2 regions of the uncultured Phascolarctobacterium sp. genome follow, and region 2 is predicted to be linked to the other one. Evidence: riboswitches for the same ligand, from Rfam matches in the RefSeq annotation. Region 2 holds a riboswitch; the other holds the start of a gene.
The links. Region 2 has a riboswitch for cobalamin ahead of Q4G98_RS00115 (TonB-dependent siderophore receptor). Riboswitches for the same ligand answer to the same signal wherever they lie in the genome.
Positions count from the first base shown of each region.

Region 1 (7,607 bases), on a different contig from region 2:
GAGAGACAGAGAGTTGGAAAAACTGGTATACGCTTGTTATGCAAGTTTTTCTGCCCCTCTGCGTCAGCAGGGGGGCAGTTCTTATTTCCTGCAGGTTCAGTCATAGCCTGCAAACTCCACTCAACTCAGACCTTTGGGCGTGGTGCCGCTGGGGTGGCGGCATCCATGCTTGCGGTCATAAGTGCCGGAGTAATAAATGACGTGTCCATTGACAATTTCAAAAATGAAAAATTAGAGCTGGGTATTTTGGAATGTAGAAATCCAAAGTTTTATAGGGAAGTCCGGTGGGAATCCGGCGCTGTCACGCAACTGTATTAGGGAGCTTCAGTATCGCAGTCCTTTCACTAAGGGATGCTGGGGTAATGATCTTGAGTCAGAGTGCTGACTGGTTCTATCTTTTGAACAGCCTGCGTAGACAGACTGGGAGAAAATTTTGCAGAGATATTTAAGTTTGGCGTTTTGCCAGACAAATATTTCTGCGGACGCTATGATTATGCGCTGAAACCAGCAGCGCGGAAATTTTAGTATTTTCGACCAGAAAAGCGGAGCAGGCTGTTTGGTAAAAACAAACGCTGCACTTTCACCGAATGGACTGGTAGAAAATGCAGCGTTATTTTTTGCTGAAAGTGTCCGAATTTTACAGCGGCAGGTAAAAATGCGAGTAGTGACGCGTACTTACATACTGCTGTAAAATGACAGTTTCTAAACGATGATCATGTTTAGAAACGGCAAAACAGAAATGCTGGAATTTTTAAGTTGGTGTGGAGGATATGATGAAGAAAAATTTGAGAAGGCAAAGAACATTACAAGTATTACCGGCGGCTATTGCCTTATCGTTAGGCGTAATCGCACCGTTTGCCCCCCCCCAGTGTGCATTTGCGGCTGATATCCAAACGCAGCCTGATGGCGGTGCGCATTATATCAATGTTGGCTCAACTGTTACTGGTCAGGATACGTTTCTTGACCTTGAAAAAGGAACATCAATCAGTAATAGTGTCATTAATGAATATAAAACATTTAGGTTAGGAAATTCCAATTTCTTTTCAGTAGTATCAAAAAGAGACGGCACGACTTCAACGGTTAAGATAGTAGATCCTATGTTTAATTTTAACAAATTTTTGGCAGATGACATATCTGCACCAAGTGATGCAAATGCTGTGGCTATTAAATTACGTAACAGCGATGGTGAGTACTATTATAAAGTGCTTGGAACTAAAGATAAGGGATTTGGTTATAAGGCAGCAACGAATCCAGCTACAGGAGTACTGCTTAGTCAACTTGTTGGTATGCAAACATCAGCTGCGCAAAGTGAAATATATGGTTATCTAAAAAATGGCGAAAATGAAAAAGTTAAGGAATGGATGACTAAATATCTTCCTTGTTTGTGTTATGTTCAAATAGATGCTGCGGATTTGGAAAAGATTGAAAATTATATAGATAGTAGTTCATCAGAAGGCAATAGTCAATTAAACAATTATTTGCAAAATGATCAGTATGTTTTAAGTGGTGATGATATAGCTATTAAAGGTTCCATAGAAACTCAGTGGAACTTATTATGTAGTGGCAAACCAACAGATTCGCCAACAACATATTCTTATAGTAACAAAAAAATTGAATCGAATGCTTCTTGGCGTCCGATGGATAGGGCCATATATAAAGTTACTGTTAGTGATCAATACAAATTAGAGAATAAATATTGGGTAACAGGTAGTGGGCAAGGAGCTATACCTGCTAAGGATTCCACAAGCGGTAAGTTTCCTACTACAAATGGTACTGGTACTACTACTGATAATGGTGTTGGTAAGGATGAGCAAGGTGAAGAGAATAAAGAAGTGATAGCTAATACTTCAAGTACAGGTATTTTTACGGCTATTACTGTAGATAAACTGGAAACTGGAGCGGGCAGTATTATTGATCTAAGCTACTTAAATACCAATAATGATGACGGCATACCTTTGGTTTTACAAACAGAAAATAATAAGTTGGATGTTTCATTTGAAGATCATGATCAAAATAATATTTTGGCAAGAATTCAGTTAAATCGCGCTTTGATTGTTAATGACGCGACAATGGGGCAGAATACGACTTTTAGACTAGGTGTTTATAGTGATGGTGATTCCCGTACTAATGACACAGTGCGTATTACTAACGCTGAACAGCACGATGAGGATAGCAACGGCAAAACCAATCTCAATATCCAGTTGGGCTGGGTACCAGAGATCAAAGAAGGCAGTGCAGGAGGTTCATGGACTCCCTCGGAGAAAAATATTGAGAGACAAGTTGCTCAAAATACTTTACTGGGCATTTATAATGGAGCAGATAAATTTACAGTAACAGCACAGCAGTCAGAAATAGACGGGGTTTTTGGTACTTATTTGTTGTTGCCGGAAATTGGTCAGTATGATGATTATTATAATACCGGTGTTGAAGGCGACAAACAGGGTACAGCCTGGTATTTAAAAGGTTATACCTATGCGGATACGGGAGAGTTATCGGAAAGCGGCAAAAGTGTTTCCGAAAACAGTACGGTGCAGAATAATTTTGTCAAAGCCAATAACCTCAGCCTCTTCCGCCGCAGCGAAAACCTGCACGGCGGAAGATTGAACCGCCAGGAAGCTGGCGGTAATGGGCCCCAGCATGATGAGAGCGGACTGGCCGGCGAGCTGCGCGAGAATTTATGGGCCGATGTCTGGCACGGCAAATTTGACGCCAAGGCGGCTTATGCCCGCAGCACCAACCAGTCTTATAACGGCTTTCAGGTCGGTTATGATAAGCTGCTGAGCAAAAAATTCTATGGCGGTAAGGTCTATACCGGTTTTTATGCCAGCAAGATCGACGGCAAAAGTACCACAGCTGCAGGTAAAGGCGAGCAGGACAGCTATGGCGTAGGCGTTTACAGCAGCTGGGTGGGCGACAAAGGGCACTTTATCGACCTGGGGGTCAACGCCTTTAAACTCAAAAATGATTATCACTTTACCGGTAATACAGGCAACGGCAGCATCGGTAAGGTCAAAGGCGATAACAGCACCTGGGCTTATGGTATCGGCGCGCAGTACGGCAAGCGCAATGAACTTAGTTCTAATTGGTTCTGGGAACCTTCCGTATCTCTGTATGTGGGCCATGTGGATGAAAGCAACTATAAACTGACTAACGGCTTGGGCATACACGAGCAGGGCTATGATACTGCCATTGGCAAGTTGGGGCTGAAAGCTGGTAAGAATATCGGCGACAAAGGCAACCTCTATGCTGGCGTCAGCTGGGGACACGAGTTTGCCGGCGGGCAAAAGCTGCACCAAAGCTACGGCCCTTTAAACAGACTGGTTGAAACGGTTGGCGGCAGCGACAGCTGGTGGGAATGGAACGTGGGCGGCAAAGTAAAACTTTCGCCCAATGCTGCCTTGAACCTTGATTTTATCAAAACTACCGGCAGCGACGTAGGCAACGAATGGAGCATCAACGGCGGGCTGGACTTCAGCTGGGGCGGTTTCGGCAGCGGCGGCAGCAAAGCGGCTAAAGTAAATGCTTCAGGCGGGGAGCCGTCTGTAAGCGGTGGCGGCTTTGCCAAAGCCAATGCGCCCACCGTGGTAGTGGGGCAGGCGCCCAAGGTCGGCAACGTGCAGGTGCCGCAGATGCAGCAGAGTGTTGCTGTCGAAAGCGGCAGCGCTGACAGCCGGGCTGTTTATGATATGGACGAGGCGGGCAGCAGTGTTGTCCGTGATGATACGGGCAGCGTCAGCGGCACAGTCACCGGCGGCATGGGCGAGTTTGAGCTGGGCGGGCTGACTGTTGAAGCCAAGCGTCCCGACTGGGAAAAGAACCTCAGCCCGGGTCAGGTCAGCGTTATTTATACTAAGGAATTTGAAGGCGAGCAGAAAGATCTGCCAACCTTGCTGCAGCGTGTGCCGGGTATGTACATTCAGCGTGTCAGCGGCCTCGGTCACTACACTGTAGCCCGTACCCGTGGTTCGTCCGCATCGCAGGTCAATGTTTATGTAGACGGCGTATTGATGAACCTGAACGGTGAAAGCGCTGTCAATTTATCGGCTATACCTGTAGATAATGTGGAACGGATCGAGGTCTACCGCGGTTATGTACCGGCCCGCTTCAGCGGCGCGCCTTTGGGCGGCGCTATCAACATCGTTACTAAAAAACCAACAGAAGGAACTGGGCATATTACCCAGGGCGTCAAATCCTATGGCGGCTACAGCAGTACCTATGAATACAGCATGCCGCTTGGCAGCGGCAGTTTGCTGGCTACCTATGCCCGCGACATCTGGCAGGGTGATTTTCCATATGTATATAAAGGAGCTACAACAACCCCAGAGTACAATAACAAAAGATACAACAGACAAAGCAATGGTTATCAGAATAATAACGCCATGCTGAAATGGCAGGATGATAACTGGACTGTAAAAGCCGTTTATAAAAAACTGCATGAACAGCTGCCAGCCAATCTTACCAGTCTCAACAGCTGGTCAGGCTCTGGAGGAAATGGTACTTGGTGGGAGGAACAGCATGGTTACACGGCTTCTACGCAGGATATTGATTATAAAGAATTCAGCGTCGGTCAGCGCGATACCAGCGGCAACCTGGACTGGGGATGGCGGGCAGACTATCTGCACAGTAAAAAAACTTACCGGAATACCGGCGGTTATAAAATAATGGAGGATAGACCTTTTGTAAGTGAAAACGATTTTCTGCCGGGACGTTTATGGTCGGAGTATGTTTCTAAAAAGTGGAACGGCAATATGAATCTGGCTATGAAGATGGGCAGCAACCATTTGCTGGAATTCAACGGTGATTTCAGCCGTGAGACCATGAACTGTGATGGCAACAGATGGTGGCTGAGCGATGCTGAGTCAAAACCTAATGATAGTGGGTTGCGCGAACGTAAAATGCTGAATAAATACAGCATCAATGAATATCACTTTACTTTGCAGGATACAATTACATTAAATGATGACGGTGATTTGAAGCTGACACCGATCTTCCGCGGCGATAAGGTGGAAATGGAAACCATGGGCAGCAACGACCAAAGGTGGAAATGGTCGGGTGGTGTGGCTCTGCAGAAGCAGATCAATGACCAGTGGAGCTTTAAAACTACCTGGGGTACCTATAACCGGCATCCTAATTTTTATGAGATCTTTGGTGACGGTGGCTATACTCGTCCTAATAAGGCAACAGCAGATTTTTATGATTTGGATAATGGTGATGTTTGGGAAAGCGGCAAACAGTTTGACTTTAGCCTGAACTGGCAGGGTAAACTGGCTAAAGCTGATACCAGTACTATCCTGACATGGTTCCAGCGCGATGCGAAAAACCAGATCGTTATGAGTATGCCAATGGGGGCTGGATCTGATGTTTTGGCACAGTACTTTAATATGGATAAAGTTGACGTGCATGGCATTGAACTGAGCCATAATATGCAGTGGCGCCGTTTGGGCTTGAATCTGGCTGCTACCTGGCAGAAGAGCGAGGCCAAAACGCGTCCTTCGACCGGGTCTTGGCTCAGCTCTCCGGTGTCGTTGACTCCGGAATGGGTGGTCAGCGCCAGGTTGGATTATCTGTTCCCTGGCGATAAACTGAATGTTTTTGCCGAATATAATTACACGGATGAATTTATTACCAATGCATTTAGAGATAATCGGGGCTATGTGAGAGAGCTTGGTATCCGTTCTTACAGCACAGTTGATATCGGGTTGAAATATAAATTTGATAAAAACTGGAAGCTGAGTGCCGGTGTCAACGATGTCTTTAACAAGGGCTATGATGTTATGGGTTATGAGTATAGTAGTGGTAATGGTGGGTCAAATTACAATGGCAGATATTGCAATCTTCCGTGTCCGCTTGCCGGCCGTATGTATTACACAACGCTGGAATATAGTTTCTAAATTTTATTATAATACAGCGCCAGTACAGAGATACTGACCTGATTTATATAAATGCTGTTTGAATACAGACAGTAATGAATGGCAGCGGGAACAGACCGTAGATAAGTTAACTTTAAGGAGGTTGTGAAAATGGCAAGTGAAAAATTAGCAGCAGGATTAGTAAACAGCGGGTATAGCGTCGGCTGGGTAGGTGCTTGTACTGTTGGCGTGACGGCTACGGAAACAGCTGTTACTCAAATCATTTCCGGTACCAATATGACTACAGACCCGCGTGTTTTGCCAATCAGTATTACCGGTACTTTGCGTACTTTGGTCAACAGCTATGATTACAGCGGCGTCGGCGAGTTGGGGCAGTCTGGCAGAGGTTTGTATGGTATTTACGATCCATCCAACTGGTCACAGAAGCAAACGGCTCAATGTAATGCGACTTCGCCTGTTACCGGCGTGCAGCAATGGTCTACTACCAATCCTTATGGTATTGTTTGTTTATGACGGCGTTATGTATATGATTGCTAACGATTGCAATCCTACTACCCGTAAATGCTATATTTACAAATATAATATGGCGGCGGATGCTTTCAGTGAGACTGGTTATGCTTATGAATTTACGCCGGATATTGCTGGCGATACTACGCAATGGAAAGGCGCCGGCTATGGCCTTGATTTGCAGATCAGCGGCAGTTCTGCTTATCTGATTGCAGTTTTCGGACGCTTTACCAACAGCGGTTGGACATACACCTTTGGCGAGTCAGCTATCGTAAAAATTCCTCTCGGAAGCGGTACGGCGGCAATGGCAACTGCCGGTAATAACGTGACCGGTGTGGTTGTCAACGGCACTTATGCTTACGTAACTTCTGTTGGCGGCGCTCAGCAGGCCAATGGCAATCCTGCATCGAAACTGGAAGTGTTTGATATTTCGGGTGCTTCTCCTTCACGTGCAGCAACTATTGCTGTTTCGGATATTCCAAATAGCTTTGGCGGTGATTTTGTTGATGTAGCTTTTGTTAATAACAAAGCGTATGTGTTGGCAGCTCATTATAATACTGCATATTCTCAATATAGCTACATTGTCATCCAAACTATGGATGATTCTTTGCAGAATGGTACATTAAACACTAAAGATGAAAATGATGAATATACTGTTCCACCTCTTTATGTAGAAAAAACTGTTTCTCCTGCTTCACCATGTTTTGCTTTACTGCCGGGCGAAGGCAACGACCTGTATCTGGTTGACGGCGTGAAGTTCCAAAGCATTGATACTGCTGTAGATATTGATGCTGCAGGTGCTTTGAGTACGGTTAAATCTGCAGGCGACTTTGCAAATGGGAATGCGACTGGTTATGTTATCAATACTGCGGCTATGGTAATTGAAAGAACTGCTGCTGCACGTGGTCTGGCAGCTGCTAAAGCAAGCGTTACCAAGATCGCTAAACGTCTGGCTCGTCCGGAAGATTTGGAAAGAAAGGATAAATAAGCAAATCGCTGTGTGATGAGCTTGTTTCCAACTTAAGTTTTCAGCATTATTTTTACTGCCGTATCGTCACTACCCGCCGCTTGTGCGGCGGCTGATACGGCAGTTATGCTATTTAAGTGCCGCAGCCTGCTAAAGGGCTGCGGCAGCTGAATAACATAAATTTTGGGAGGGTGTATGGTTATGGAAACGATGCAGAAAATAAAAATACTGCTTGTGGCGGCTGTGCCGCCGGCAGAGCGCGG
Region 1 is NZ_CATWDQ010000007.1:68,506-76,112, forward strand. It holds cobalamin riboswitch at 223-404, shown strand; gene Q4G98_RS07130 (TonB-dependent receptor) at 771-5,891, shown strand; gene Q4G98_RS07135 (hypothetical protein) at 6,021-6,383, shown strand; gene Q4G98_RS07140 (hypothetical protein) at 6,397-7,365, shown strand; gene Q4G98_RS07145 (hypothetical protein) at 7,546-7,607, shown strand, end outside.
Region 1: it holds a riboswitch for cobalamin, as region 2 does, so the genes downstream of both, Q4G98_RS07130 (TonB-dependent receptor) here and Q4G98_RS00115 (TonB-dependent siderophore receptor) in region 2, are expected to answer to the same signal.

Region 2 (7,607 bases):
AGAAGGAGCCACCAGTGCTATTTTACACGGCTTAGAAGTTTTAAAGCGCAATAATATAGCAGTTGGTATTACCTGTGTAGTAACAGATGAAAATGTTGATGAATTGGCTGGAATAGTTGAATTTGCGTATTTTATAGGTAATATTCGCAGGATAGGCTTTGATTTGCTGCGTGGTCAGGGCAGAGGAGCAGACTTGCAGCCGCCTTCTGAAACAGCAATGCGCAGGGCTATGGAACAGGTCTATGAAAAATCACGTCAATTAGCACGTCTAACAGGTTATAAAATATATTTTGCACAGCAGGAACGCGTTAAAATACTTTGTGCTGATTCTTCCCATGAATTTGGCCATTGTTACGCAATGAACGGAGAGGCTGCTTTTGTTGATGCTAAAGGCGATATTTATGCCTGCTCTTCACTGGTTGGCAATAAGGATTTTTATATCGGTAATGTTGAAACCGGTCTGGATAATAAATTAGTGAATAAAGTGCAGGAACAGATCAGGACTTCAATGTTTTTCTGTAAGCAGTGCGAAGATTTTAAACTATGCGGCGGCGGTTGTTTTGCCCGCTGGTATGGCAGCGGCGTTAAAACGCCATATCCCAGCGAGTGCGCGCTAAAAAGAGTGTCGATAGCACAAATAAAAAAATAATTCTATCAAAGTATTTACTCTACTATAGGTATATGACATATGATGAAGACAGGGAAACCTGAAATCATATACCAAAGGAGAGATATACTATGACACACCCCAAATATGAATTGCCGAAAACACCTCATGCAGAATATCGTTACAAAATGGCGATGAAACACGTAGAAGCGGCTAAAGCAGCAGGAAAATCTGCAGAAGAGATTCATGCTATGTTCAATCAGATAATGAATTACGATATTGATAATTTACCTGATGACGCTGCACATAAAACCTATAAAATGGCTGTAGAGCATGCAAAAGCCGCACTGGCAGAAGGCCGTTCTTCCGAAGAAGCACATAAAATTTTTCAACAGGTATTGGATGCTGCCAAAGTAAAATAAAAAATACAGCTCAGAACTTTTTTTAGTCTGAGCTGTATTTTTATTTATAATCTACGGGAATCATTATTTTAGTTACATATTGCTGAGATGACTCTGTAGACCAATAATTACGTAATTGTTCTATATATAAATCACCAACTATTTCTAAAGAATTCAACTCAATAAAGTCAAAAAGTTTTTTTATTGTATGTTTGTAATTTACATGATAACCATTAGGTGTAAAAATAGAAGCGTAAAGACCTTCCGGTTTTATTTTTACGTCATTGTATTCATCGGGGTGAGAAACCGTGGTAAAAATTGAGGTTATATCTGATAATAAGCCTGCTTTCAATTTTTCATAAGGAAGGATATAACCCATTAAATATTCATTTAAAATTTCACTTACAGCAAATGGATAATTATGTTTGGCTACAAGCTTTATTTTTTCTTTCATCGAAGAATTAAGGTCAGTAAATTTGCTGACAACTATATATTCTTTTTCATGTTCTTCTAAAGTTATTCTGTCAGTTTTTATTTTTTTTACTTTTTCAAGGCGATTTATTTTTGTTTGTAAATTGAGTATATTACGACTCATAATATCTATTTGTAGTTTATATTCATTTTGCTTACTAGAAAAAAGGTTTTGCAGATCATCAATATTACGATTTTGTATGTAACTTGTTATTTTTTTTAATGGAACACCAAGTTTACGTAGATTAATAATAATATCAAAAATAAAATATTGTTCCAAAGCGTAATAACGATAACCGTTTTCTTCTATCAAAGCAGGTATAAGGATTTTATTGCGTTCGTAATAAAATAACGTTTGTTTGGAAACACCAAAAAGACCAGCGAATTCACCGATAGTAAAATAGTTTTCTGATATTTTTTCTGCCATTACTTAAAACCCCTTAAAATTTCTATTGACTCTACTATAGGTATATAGTTTAGCCTTAATCACAGTTAGTAATAAATTATTTTTAAATTATACTTCTATATACAATTGAATACTTTAACGGGTCTCTTGTCAAGAGTTAATAGAGAAACCGGTGTAAATCCGGTATGGTCCCGCCGCTGTAATGGGGAGTGAACCTTAATATGTCACTGAGAAGAAATTCTTGGGAAGGCAAGGTAAGCAATGAACCAGAGTCAGAAGAACTGCCTGTTAAAATAATTTGTATTTCCCTGCGAGAGATAGGTGGAAATATAGGAAAAGTACGTGTTTACTTGTCAGTTCTTTTCCTTTTTCCTTAAACCTTTGTCGCAGTGACAGAAGGTTTTTTCTTTTGTTTTGGCAAAAATGTTTTACGGCCTGAAAGAAAAGGGTGAAGCATTTTTTGACAGATAAAAAAGTTGTTTAGGAAAGGAATTGATGAATTGTGAAGAAAAGTTTAAGCAACAAAATTTTGATGACTTTACTGGTAAGTGGTAATGTCATCTGGGGGGGTACAGCAGTACATGCTGAAGAAGGGAAAATAAGTGAGTTTAATTTAGATCAGATTGTTGTAACTGCCGGAAGAATCGAGCAGTCAAATTTTGACTCTAATGCTAACGTTAATGTTGTTTCACGTAAGGAAATAGAAGATAAGCATTATCAAACGGTTAGTGATGCACTGCGCAGTGTTCCCGGGGTGAGCATTCAGAACTATAGCGCAACTGGTGCTAATTATTCAGCAGATTATTTGTATATAAATGGTACTAGTCATGTGCTGGTTTTAGTTGATGGTATGCGTGCAAACACCAATGGATCGACATTTAGTGTGTTTCAGCCTTCAGAAATAAGCAATATGGATAATATCGAGAGAATTGAAGTTTTAAAAGGGTCTGCGTCCACTCTTTATGGTTCAGATGCAGTTGGTGGTGTTATCAATATTATTACTCGTAAACCTGATACGGGAGTAAGCCGTAGTAAAATTTCCGCAGTTGTAGGCAGTTATGGAAAGCGAACTTATAATTTTTATAATCAGGGCATGACTAAAGCTGGATTATATTGGACTGTTAATGCACAAAAGGACAAAATGAAAGACTATAAAGATGGACATGGAAATTATACGCGCAATATGATTGACAGCGAGAGTTATGGCGTAAAAATTGGTCAGAAATTCGGTGATAAAGCAGATATTAATTTTAGCTATTCCAAATATAAATTAGACTATGGGCGTCCTGAGACTTCTTCTGATATGATGGGACCGACCATTTTCACTGGTGGTATGACTGATGGAAGTAAAAATAATACGAAATATGCAGTGGCATTTAATTATAAATTTAATGATAAATTGAATAATAATTTGTCATTTTTTTCACGTACTTCAGATTTAGATGATGATACTAATCATCCGGCAACATTGTGGCTGATGCGTGAAAAAACATGGGGTTTTTCTGATCAGTTGACTTATGCAGACGGTAATCACACTATTGTTGGTGGTTATGATTATTATAAGGATGCTATGAATAAGTATCAGGATCAATATACACCGAATATGACTGGTACCGTAGATAATAAGGCTTTTTTTATTGAAGATAAAATGAAGTTCGGTGCTTTCACTGTTACACCTGGTGTACGTTTATCTAAACATTCCGAATATGGAAATAAAACTACAGCCAGTGGCGTTATTTCTTATGATTTTAATGATATTACTACAATGTATGTATCATATAAGGAGTTTTTCCGAGCCCCATATTTATATGAATTATATAATCCATTTTATGGCAGTGGAAAATTGAATCCAGAAGAAGGGGAAACCAAAGAGATTGGTTTCAATACCAGAATTGATAATAAAACTACTTTTGCAGCTCATTATTATCAGACAGATTCAGACAACCTTATTGGGTTTAATAGTGACACATGGAAATACTACAATGCTGGAGCGGAACGGATTAAAGGTTGGGACGTGCAGTTAACAAAATTATTTGATAAAAATTTAAGTGTTACATTGGCTTATACTCATACTTATATTGCACCTACAAATTCTGATTCTAATGCTAACCGCAATGGTTACATTCCAAAAGGGCAATATGATTTATCACTTAATTACGAAAATAGTAAATTCAATGGAATTGTGACTGTAAAAGGTATAGTGGATCGTCCTGGTAATAAAAAATACGAAAATGATGTGGCTGATTCTTTTAAAAATATCTGGACAATGGATGCTGCGTTGAATTATAAGCCGGTAAAGGGGATGAATATTTTCTTGAAAGCAAATAATATTTTCGACAGAATGTATACGGATATGACTTATGATATGCGTCATCCTGGTGGAGTTGGTTGGTACTCACAACCAGGCCGAAATGTCTTAGTCGGCGTAGAGTATTCGTTCTAACATAGCTTCCTTTCATCAGCGGTGGCATGTGGTTTACCTGTGCTGCCGCAATTTTACTAATTTGGAGTCAATTATGAAAATAGCATTTCTACATTTTGATTTCTGTGGCGGCCCGCAAAGTGCGAATACAGAGAAAATCTTGCATGGCATGAAGATTGCTGCTGCTGTTGGTGCAGAATGGATTTTGACGCCTGAAATGGCACTGCAAGGGTATTTTATGGTAAAAAGCGAGAAAAAGTATGTGCTTGCTTCCACTACTAATGGTGTTTATAACCCATTTAAGGAAGCAACTGTAAATTTGGGGGTACGTTTGTTTTTAGGCTGCGGGGAACAGGAAGATAATACTGCGCCTCACAATAGCTGTGTAGTTATTGATCAAAAGGGAAAGGTGACCGCCAAGCACAATAAAGTTAAAGTTGTTAAATGGATCACAGAAAATTGGGCTGAGCCCGGCAACGGTTTTAAAGTACATTATTTTGATGAAGTGCAAACAGGATTGCTGGTATGTGCTGATACATGGTTTGCAGAGCATGGCGAGCTTTTAGCAAATCTTGGAGCAGAACTTATGGTATCCATTGCCGCCTGGCCTGACAGTAATCATGGAGGACCACCGCGGGAGGCATGGAAACGCTGTTCAAAGTCTGCAGGGGGGATACCGCTGCTGCTTTCTAATCAAACAGGCAATAATGGTATGGATTGCCGTAAAGCAGAGAGCGCAGTTGTTCAAGATGGTGAAATTGTTTGTACTTATAGCGGCGATGAAGCAGTACTATTTGTCGATTTTGATAAGCAAAGCAAGAGAGTATCGTCCAAAAATTTTGAAATTATTAAATTGGATGGATGCTTATGAATCATTTTTTCATTTTATGTATATTGACGTTGTTATTTTCAGGTACTGTCAGTGAGGGCTTGGCAATGGAAAAAGAAGTTTTATTAAAATTTGAAAACGGCGATGTTATTTACCGAATAGAAGATACTGTTGTTATTGATTTTTTAGATAAAAGAGATGTTCTCAGCAGTTCATTATTTAATGGTGGTTGGCGCAATGACCTGCAGGCAGTACTCAATCATCATCCTGCAAAAGAGCAGGAAGCGATGACGATAGATGGTTATTTTACCAATATGAACAGATTGTGCAAAAAATTAGGGTTTGATGCGGATAAAGTAAGCACTATGGGAACTGGTGTCCCTATGAAAAATGTTGCAATCAAACAAGCTGCACACGAAGGTATCAGAGTTACAGCAGTAGTTACTGCGGGAGCGGAGGGCAATCCAGGCCGTGTTGGTGACCAAGCTGTTTATAATGCCATAGCAAAAGAGAAAATGCCGCGGCCGGGTACGATAAATATCATGCTGTATTTTAATTGCGATATGCCTCCAGGTATTTTAGCAAGAGCTTTGGTTACAGCAACGGAGGCTAAAACAGCGGCACTTCAGGAATTGCTTTTAGGCAGCCGTTATTCGAGCGGATTGGCTACAGGTACAGGCACAGACCAGATTTTGGCTATCAGTGATCCGCAAGCCAAATTGATGATAACCGACTGCGGTAAACATACTAAGCCCGGTGAATTATTAGGGCAGGTCGTCAAAGCAGCTGTAAAAGAAGCTTTATATAAACAAAATGGTTTTGATGGCAAGAAGATGCATGATGTTATACGGCGCATGGAACGTTTTGGTATGAGCCGTAACAGGCTTATGGAGGATTACAGGACAAATTATGATGAAAAATTAAGTGATAAAAATTTTGAACAGGCCCTGTATAACTTAAACTTGAATGGTGAAATATTAACGTTGACCAGTTTGTATGCACATTTACTGGATCAGTATGATTGGGGGCTGCTATCACAGCAGGAAATAGATTCGGGCGGCAGTTTGCTGCTGAAAAAAATAGCCGGTGATTTGCGTTTTAAACAGTTAGAACAGCATGAAGAAATCAGGCCGTTCGTCAGAAACTGGGAGCAGGTTTATTTAGCTTTACTGAATGAGGAAGTGAAACGATGTTCAAAAAGTTAGGAATTTTTATATTGAGCCTGATATTTATTTGTATTACGCTGAGCGGCTGTCAGAGTCTTGTTGACGATAAAAAAATGTCAGTCAGCAAAAAACATACTGTTACTGACAGTGCCGGCAACAAAGTAACTTTGCCTGTTAAGCCGCAGCGGATAGTTTCTTTGACTTTAGGCACAGATGAAATATTAATGGATATAGTTGCACCGGAAAGGATCGCTGCATTGACTTATCTTTCTGATGACAGCGGCATCTCTCATATTTCTGAACGCAGCATACAGGTGAAAAATAAAATAAAAGGCAACAGTGCGGAAGCTATTTTAGCACTTAAACCTGATCTGGTTCTGATTGCTGATTGTTGGGGGTTGAATATTCTTGATACTTTGAGGGAAATGGGTATCAATGTTTATGTTTATAAAGCTCCATATACTGTAGCGGATGTAAAAAAGACTATTCGTGAGGTTGCGTTTATAGTGGGCGAAGCCGAACGCGGCGAGCAGGTTATTAAAAACTTTGATGACAAAATAGAAGCTGTGCAGAAAAAAGTTTCAGGTATTGCAGGAAATACAAACAGGAGTGTTATCGCTATTACCGGTAAAGGTGCTTTTGGCGCTAAAGGTTCTATTTATGACGATATGTGTAAGTATGCACGTATAAAGAACTGTTTGCAGGATTTAAAGACTGATGACAGTACTACTATTTCTAAAGAAATAATAATTAAGGAAAACCCTGATGTTATCATCGTTCCTAGTTGGGATGCTCCTGGAATGCTGAAGGTTCAGAGCATGAAAGAAATTTTGAATGACGAATCGTTGCAGACGGTTACAGCTGTAAAAAATAAAAAAGTGCATCAGGTGCCTGGAAGATGTCTGTATTGCGTTTCACCGTATGTTGCCGATAGTATTGAGATTTTAGCTAAAGCTGTTTATCCTGAAGTTTTTAAATAAAATTGAGTTTAGGAGGAGTATCATGAAGAAAATAGTTTTTGTTACCAACATGGAACCCCACAAAGTTGGTATGCTGGAAGCTGTTAATTCGGCAGATATTGCAGAATTAACAAATCTTTTTGAAGTTATTCAGGTCAACGACAGCGAATTGTGGACAGATCGTTGGCAAAAATTGATCAACGATTCGGCTTTTGTTCTGTTTACCTGGATGGGAACGGGACTAAGCTGTGATTTTTTAAAAAAGGCATCTGCTTATATGCAGCAGCAAAAAATTACTCATCTTTTCAACATCATAGATCCCGGCGATGATCTGTTGGAATATGGT
Region 2 is NZ_CATWDQ010000001.1:24,296-31,902, forward strand. It holds gene Q4G98_RS00100 (radical SAM protein) at 1-649, shown strand, start outside; gene Q4G98_RS00105 (hypothetical protein) at 739-1,029, shown strand; gene Q4G98_RS00110 (MerR family transcriptional regulator) at 1,070-1,906, opposite strand; cobalamin riboswitch at 2,009-2,189, shown strand; gene Q4G98_RS00115 (TonB-dependent siderophore receptor) at 2,388-4,328, shown strand; gene Q4G98_RS00120 (carbon-nitrogen hydrolase family protein) at 4,402-5,178, shown strand; gene Q4G98_RS00125 (adenosylcobinamide amidohydrolase) at 5,244-6,341, shown strand; gene Q4G98_RS00130 (ABC transporter substrate-binding protein) at 6,326-7,282, shown strand; gene cobN (cobaltochelatase subunit CobN) at 7,305-7,607, shown strand, end outside.